One region of the Streptomyces sp. NPDC051286 genome, then DNA from elsewhere that is predicted to be linked to it. Evidence: riboswitches for the same ligand, from Rfam matches in the RefSeq annotation. Region 1 holds a riboswitch; the other holds the start of a gene.

Region 1 (3,820 bases):
GCCGGGCGCCGGGATAGGGGCGGTCGTCACGGTCCTGGCGCCGATGCTCGCGGGCACCGCCGCACTGATCTTCCTGCTGGTCGGCTATCTACTGAAGATGCTCAGCCGGCCCCCTTCGTTCGCCGACACCATGGTCACCGCCGGGTGGTTCTTCGCGGCGGCGACGGCGGCCGCGATACTGGCCGCCGCCGTCGGGCTGCTCATCACGGCCCTGCGCAACGGATCGACCGCGCTGCCCGCCGAGGACGCCGAGGACGAGCTGCCGGAGGAGGTTGCGCGCGCACGGGAGGCCTGGCGCCATGCGCTGCTGGAGCGCGGCATCCTGCCGTTCCTGCGCGATGCACTCGCCGATCCCACCGCAGGCGCCGCGCCGCGTACACCGCACCCATCGGCCCACCGCATCCCAAAAATCGGCTACAGCCGACCGGACTTCACGGGGCCGGACGAGGGTCCGGCGGCGGGACCCCGCCCGTCTTTCACGAGCCCGGACTTCACCAGCCCGGACTTCGGCGGCCCGGAACACGAACCGGACTGACCGGCCGCCGCGGCCCGGCATGCCTCGTGAGTGGTGGGGAATCACCAGCCGCGGCGCCATGGGCCGTGGGATCAGCCCCCTCGGCTCACCAGGAGTTGTGGCCTGCCGCATGTCCGTGCCCGCCGGACAGCGCAGGCCGACACCCGGCGGTGGCCGGTGGAGCGGCCCGCGGCTCCCCCGGCGGTTTCCGGGGGCGCGGGCCGTTCCAGTACGGCGTACTCAGTCGGTGAGCGGGAGGTACACCCGGTTGCCCGCAGCCGCGAACTCCGCGGACTTCTTCATCATGCCCTCGGCGATCTCGGCCTCGGTCGCCGAGGGCTCGTCGCCGCCGAACTGCTCCGAGATGCTTCGGCTGATCTTCATCGAGCAGAACTTCGGGCCGCACATCGAGCAGAAGTGGGCCGTCTTCGCCGGCTCGGCCGGCAGCGTCTCGTCATGGAACTCCCGTGCCGTGTCCGGGTCGAGTGCCAGGTTGAACTGGTCCTCCCAGCGGAATTCGAACCGCGCGTCCGACAGTGCGTCGTCCCAGTCTTGCGCCCCTGGGTGCCCCTTGGCGAGGTCCGCAGCGTGGGCCGCGATCTTGTAGGTGATGACGCCCGTCTTCACGTCGTCCCGGTTGGGCAGGCCCAGGTGCTCCTTGGGCGTGACGTAACAAAGCATCGCCGTCCCCCACCAGGCGATCATCGCCGCGCCGATGCCCGAGGTGATGTGGTCGTAGGCCGGGGCGATATCGGTGGTCAGCGGGCCGAGCGTGTAGAACGGCGCCTCCTCGCAGATCTCCTGCTGGAGGTCGATGTTCTCCTTGATCTTGTGCATGGGGACATGGCCCGGGCCCTCGATCATGGTCTGGACGCCGAACCGCTTGGCGACCGAGTTGAGCTCGCCCAGCGTGCGCAGTTCGGCGAACTGCGCCTCGTCGTTGGCGTCGGCGATCGAGCCGGGGCGCAGTCCGTCGCCCAGCGAGTACGTCACGTCGTACGTCGCGAGGATCTCGCAGAGCTCCTCGAAGTTCTCGTACAGGAACGATTCCTTGTGGTGCGCCAGGCACCACGCGGCCATGATCGACCCGCCGCGGGAGACGATCCCGGTCTTGCGCCGGGCGGTGAGCGGGACATACGGCAGCCGCACGCCGGCGTGGACCGTCATGTAGTCGACGCCCTGCTCGGCCTGCTCGATCACAGTGTCCTTGTAGATCTCCCAGGTCAGCTCCTCCGCCCTGCCGTCGACCTTTTCGAGGGCCTGGTAGAGGGGCACGGTGCCGATCGGCACAGGGGAGTTGCGTAGTACCCACTCGCGGGTGGTGTGAATGTTGCGGCCGGTGGAGAGATCCATGACCGTGTCGGCGCCCCAGCGCGTCGCCCAGGTCATCTTCTCGACCTCCTCCTCGATGGAGGAAGTGACCGCGGAGTTGCCGATGTTGGCGTTGACCTTCACCAGGAACCGCTTGCCGATGATCATCGGCTCGGTCTCCGGGTGGTTGACGTTGGCCGGCAGGACCGCCCGGCCGGCCGCGATCTCCTCGCGTACGACCTCGGGTTCGACGTCCTCCCGGATCGCCACGTACTCCATCTCCGGGGTGATCTCGCCGCGGCGGGCGTACGTGAGCTGGGTGACGGGCTGCCCGTCGCGGCTGCGGCGCGGACGGCGCGGACGGCCAGGGAAAACGGCGTCGAGGTTACGCAGTCCGCCGCGCGGCGAGGTGTGCCCCAGCCCGTCGTCCTCGGGGCGGACGGGGCGGCCGACGTACTCCTCGGTGTCGCCGCGGGCGGTGATCCAGTTCTCCCGCAGAGGTGCGAGACCGCGCCGTACGTCGGTTTCGGTGGCGGGATCGGTGTACGGCCCCGACGTGTCGTACAGCGTCACGTCCTTGCCGTTGGTGAGGTGCACCTTTCGGACCGGCACCTGGAGGTCCGGGCGCGAGCCCTGGACGTATCCCTTGTGCCAGCCGATGGACGTGCCGGCCTCGTCGCTCTGGTTCGAGGCAGGCGTGCGTGCGTCCGATGTGGTCATGAGACCTACTCCCTACGCCGGCATTACCCGGTAACAGGTTCGGCGGTCGGCGCAGCCTGTCCCGTACGGATGTACGGATATCAGCGCCCTCTCAGCCCGGTGCTCCGAGCTCCCGCGTGTGCAAAGGTGCCACCACGCTAGCGCCTGTTCCGGCGTGCTGGACAGAGGGCCTGTTCCTTGTTGCGATGATCGCCTGGTGACGTCCCTACAGAGCGCCCCCGGATCGCAGGACCATCAGCACGGGCATTCGCACAGCCACGGCCCTGCTGCGCCGGTCTCCGCACATCTGCGCAAGGTCATCGCGGCCGTGCTGATCCCGTTCGCCACCGCGGTCGTTGTCGGCCTGGTGGCTCTCTGGCCGGGCGGTGCGCCCGCGCACGAGCGCACCGGTGTCGGTTTCGACCGGCAGACCCAGCAGGGCAAGGTGGTGAGTGTCGACAAGGTCGACTGCAAGGACGTGAATGCCTCGCAGACGCCGGTCACGGGCGGCGCCACGACGCCATTGGGGGACGGGGGCGCCGGTCAGGAACCGGGACTGTGCGAAAGGGTCACGGTCGAGGTGACGACCGGGCACGACAAGGGGCGCACATTCGTCGAGATCGTTCAGCCCGACGCCCCTCGGCAGTTGCGCAAGGATCAGGGCGTGGTCGTGGCGTACGCCCCTGACGCGCCCCATGACCTGCAGTACTCCGTGACGGATGTGAACCGGAAGTTCCCGATGGCGCTGCTGGCCGGGATCTTCGCTCTCGCAGTGGTCGTCGTCGGCAGAATGCGTGGGTTGATGGCGCTGGTCGCGCTCGCGGTGTCGTTCGCCGTACTGACCCTGTTCATCCTCCCCGCGATCCTTCAGGGGTCGAATCCGCTGCTCGTCGCGGTCGTCGGGGCCAGCGCGATCATGCTCATCGCGCTCTACATGTGCCATGGCCTGACCGCACGTACCTCGGTCGCGGTCATCGGCACTCTGATCTCACTGCTGCTGATCGGCCTGCTCGGTTCACTCTTCATCGGCTGGGCGAGCCTGACGGGGAACACCGACGACAACACCGGCCTGATCCACGGCCTCTACCCCCACATCGACATGAGCGGCCTGCTGCTGGCCGGTGTCATCATCGGTTCGCTCGGTGTGCTCGACGACGTGACGGTCACCCAGACGTCGGCGGTCTGGGAGCTGCACCAGGCGGACCCGACCATGGGTGCGCGAAAGCTGTACCGGGCAGGGATCAGGATCGGTCGCGACCATATCGCCTCGGTGGTCAATACGCTGGTGCTCGCCTA
Region 2 (3,820 bases), on a different contig from region 1:
ATTCGAAGCCGCATGACGCCGCTCGCTGATCCACTCTCTATCGTGCACCAGGCCGTTACTGACGTACCGTCGATTTCAGCGGCACGGAGGGATCGGCCGCCAGCGCCTCATCGAGCCGCGCCCCCGCCTCGATGAGCTTGCGCCCCTGGGCCAGGTCGCGCGGCCGGCCGACGGCGAGGACGGCGACCAGCACGCCGTCCCGCAGCCAGAGCACCGACCAGGCGGGACCGTCCGGGTCGCCGCGCCACAGCAGGGTGTCGGCGCCCCCGTGATGGCCCGCGTACTGCACGAACCGGTCGAACTGCTCGGACCAGAAGTACGGCACGGGGTCGTACGTAAGCGGCTGCGGCGCCCCGCGGGAGCCGGCGCCGATGATGTTGGCGGCGGCGGTCCGCGGCCCCTGGACGGCGTTGTCCCAGTGGTGGACGAGGAGGCGCGTGCCGTATCGCGCGGAGGGGAAGGAGGCACAGTCCCCGACGGCGTACACATCGGGCAGCGAGGTCCGCAGCGCTTCGTCGGCGGTCACCGATCCGTCCGGTCCGAGCGCGATGCCGGAGCCGGCCAGCCAGGCGGTGGCGGGCCGGGCACCGATCCCGACGACCACCGCTCCTGCCGCGAGTGCGCGGCCGTCGGCGAGGACCACCCGGCCGGGCTCGATGCGGGCCACCGGGGCGCCGGTGAGGAGTTCCGCGCCGCTCTCCCCGTACCAGCGGGCCATCGGAGCGGCGACCTCGGCGGGCAGGACGCCCGCGAGCGGCCGGTCGGCGGCCTCGACGACGGTGACCTCGCAGCCCGCGGCGCGGGCCGCGGTGGCGAACTCCGCGCCGATCCATCCGGCGCCGACGACCACGACGGTGTGCTGCTCGCCGAGGACCGGCCGCAGCCGTGCGGCGTCGTCGAGGGTGCGCAGCAGATGGACGCCGCGCACACCCTCGGAGCCCGGCAGCTCGACCGGTTCGGCGCCGGTGGCGATGACCAGGACGTCGTACGGGACGGAACCCGTCGGGGTGTCCAGTTCATGCGCCTCGGACCGGAGGCCGGTCACGTCGCGGCCCAGTTGCAGCTCGATGTCGAGCGCCTCGAAGTCGATGTCGAAGGCGGAGTCCTCGGCCTCGCCGAGCAGTACCGCCTTGGACAGTGGCGGCCGGTCGTAGGGCTGGTGGGGTTCGGCACCGATCAGGGTGACCGGGCCGGTGAAGCCCTGTTCCCGCAGGGCCACCGCGGTCTGCACACCGGCCATGCCCGCACCGACGATGACGATGCGGCGCTCGGTCCGCCGGTCCAGCTGCTCAGTCTGCTGCTCGCTCACCCGTCCACCTTAAACACCTGACGGTCAGTCAGCTAGGCACTTCCTCGACCACGCTCGTCCCGCTGCCCTCCTGCGACTCCCACTCCCACCGCTCGTCCAGCCGCACCCGGCCGTCGGCGAGGTCGACGACGGTGGAGAGGCAGTGTCCGGAGGACGTCGTTCCGTCCTGCTTCAACTGGACGTACCGGAAGTCGAGTCGATCGGCGGTCCTGGTGCCGACGAGATGGCCCCGGACCACGTCGCCGCCCGCGTACTCGGCCCAGATCCGGCCGTCCTCCTCGTGGTACGTGAAGCGGGTACGGGTGCCGACCTGGCCCGGCGCCTGGTCGGCGACCGGCGAGAGGACGAGTCCATCGAGCGAACGGGCCATGGCTGCTGCTCCTTTATCGGGTCCGGGGGACGGGGTCCAGTGCCGTGACCGGCCATGTTCGCCCGACGCGACGGGGCAAAACCTGCCGGGAGGGGCACTAGGGTGGCCACCGTAAGACACTCGCGGGAGCCCGGACGCACCGGGCTGAGAGGGAGGCTGGGCGGCCTCCGACCGTACGCACCTGATCCGGGTCATGCCGGCGAAGGGAGGGGCTGGACGCCCATGCGTTCTTCCGGGAACACATCCGTATCCGCACAAGGATCCGACGTCCTCGTCATCGGGGGCGGGATCATCGGTCTGGTGACCGCCTGGCGGGCTGCACAGCGCGGTCTGCGCACCGCGGTCGTCGACCCCGAACCGGGCGGCGGGGCCGCCCAGGTCGCGGCCGGGATGCTCGCCGCCGTCACCGAACTCCACTACGGCGAGCAGATGCTGCTCGAACTCAATGCCGCGTCCGCCGCGCGCTACCCGGCCTTCGCGGCCGAACTGGAGGCGGCGAGCGGCCAGGACATCGGCTTCCGCGCCTGCGGCACCCTGGCGGTCGCCCTGGACTCCGACGACCGCGCCCATCTGCGGGAGCTGCACGCGCTGCAGCAGCGTTCGGGGCTCGAGTCGGAGTGGCTCACCGGCCGTGAGTGCCGCCGGCTGGAGCCCATGCTGGCGCCGGGCGTGCGCGGCGGTCTACGGGTCGACGGCGACCACCAGGTCGACCCCCGTCGACTGGCCGCCGCTCTGTTGACGGCCTGCGAACGGGCCGGGGTGGTCTTCCACCGCGACTGGGCGGAACGCCTCGGGGTGGCACGGGACCGGGCCACCGGAGCCGTACTCACGGCCGGTACGGAGCTGGCCGCCGACCAGGTCGTACTCGCCTCGGGCAGCCTCAGCGGGCGGCTCGCCGGGCTGCCGGACGAGGTCGTCCCCCCGGTGCGGCCCGTGAAGGGACAGGTGCTCCGGCTGACCGTGCCCGCCGCTTACGCGCCGTTCCTCACCCGCACCGTGCGGGCCGTGGTCCGGGGCAGCCATGTCTATCTCGTCCCGCGCGAGAACGGCGAGCTCGTCGTCGGCGCGACCAGCGAGGAAATGGGCTGGGACACCACCGTCACGGCGGGCGGGGTGTACGAGTTGCTGCGCGACGCCCACGAGCTGGTGCCCGGCATCACCGAACTGCCGCTCACCGAGACCCGGGCCGGCCTTCGCCCCGCCTCCCCCGACAACGCCCCGCTGCTCGGCCGCACCGCCCTGCCCGGCCTCCACCTCGCCACCGGCCATCACCGCAACGGCGTACTGCTCACCCCCGTCACGGGTGACGCCATGGCCGAGTTGCTGACCACCGGCGAGCTGCCCGCCGTGGCCCGCCCCTTCGCCCCCGGACGATTCGCACCCGCCGCCGTACCGCCCTCCGCCTCCGTACGTCAGGAGCAGCCCGCATGACCGACTCCCTCCCGCTCACCGTCTCCGTGAACGGCGATCCCCGTTCGATCGCCGCGGGCACCACCCTGGAGACCCTTGTGGCGACTCTCACGGCGGCGCCCTCCGGGGTCGCCGCGGCCCTCAACGAGACCGTCGTCCCGCGCAGCCGCTGGTCGGCCGCCGCCCTCGCCGACGGCGACCGGATCGAGGTCCTCACCGCGGTCCAGGGAGGCTGACCATGTCCGACGATCTCTTCACCCTCGGCGGCACCACGTTCGGCTCCCGGCTGATCATGGGAACGGGCGGGGCGCCCAGTCTCGACGTGCTCGAACGCTCCCTGACAGCGTCCGGCACCGAGCTGACCACCGTCGCGATGCGCCGCCTCGACCCGACCGTGCAGGGCTCGGTCCTCTCCGTTCTCGAACGCCTCTCGATCCGCGTCCTGCCGAACACGGCGGGCTGCTTCACCGCGGGCGAGGCCGTGCTGACCGCCCGGCTGGCCCGCGAGGCGCTGGGCACCGACTGGATCAAGCTGGAGGTCGTGGCCGACGAGCGGACTCTGCTGCCCGACCCGATCGAGCTGCTGGACGCCGCGGAGACCCTGGTGGACGACGGGTTCACCGTCCTGCCGTACACCAGCGACGACCCGGTGCTCGCCCGGAAACTGGAGGACGTGGGATGCGCGGCGATCATGCCGCTCGGCTCCCCCATCGGCTCCGGGCTCGGCATCC

Evidence for each region. A riboswitch is a leader RNA that binds a small molecule or an ion and turns the genes downstream of it on or off. The one in region 1 is predicted to bind thiamine pyrophosphate.
Region 2: it holds a riboswitch for thiamine pyrophosphate, as region 1 does, so the genes downstream of both, thiO (glycine oxidase ThiO) here and thiC (phosphomethylpyrimidine synthase ThiC) in region 1, are expected to answer to the same signal.

The regions. Positions count from the first base shown of each region.
Region 1 is NZ_JBITER010000012.1:136,116-139,935, forward strand. Features, by position in the region: gene ACIBB8_RS15270 (hypothetical protein) at 1-535, shown strand, start outside; gene thiC (phosphomethylpyrimidine synthase ThiC) at 755-2,545, opposite strand; TPP riboswitch at 2,538-2,671, opposite strand; gene ACIBB8_RS15280 (YibE/F family protein) at 2,742-3,820, shown strand, end outside.
Region 2 is NZ_JBITER010000001.1:449,951-453,770, reverse strand. Features, by position in the region: gene ACIBB8_RS02070 (NAD(P)/FAD-dependent oxidoreductase) at 56-1,309, opposite strand; gene ACIBB8_RS02065 (hypothetical protein) at 1,338-1,679, opposite strand; TPP riboswitch at 1,792-1,904, shown strand; gene thiO (glycine oxidase ThiO) at 1,902-3,110, shown strand; gene thiS (sulfur carrier protein ThiS) at 3,107-3,325, shown strand; gene ACIBB8_RS02050 (thiazole synthase) at 3,328-3,820, shown strand, end outside.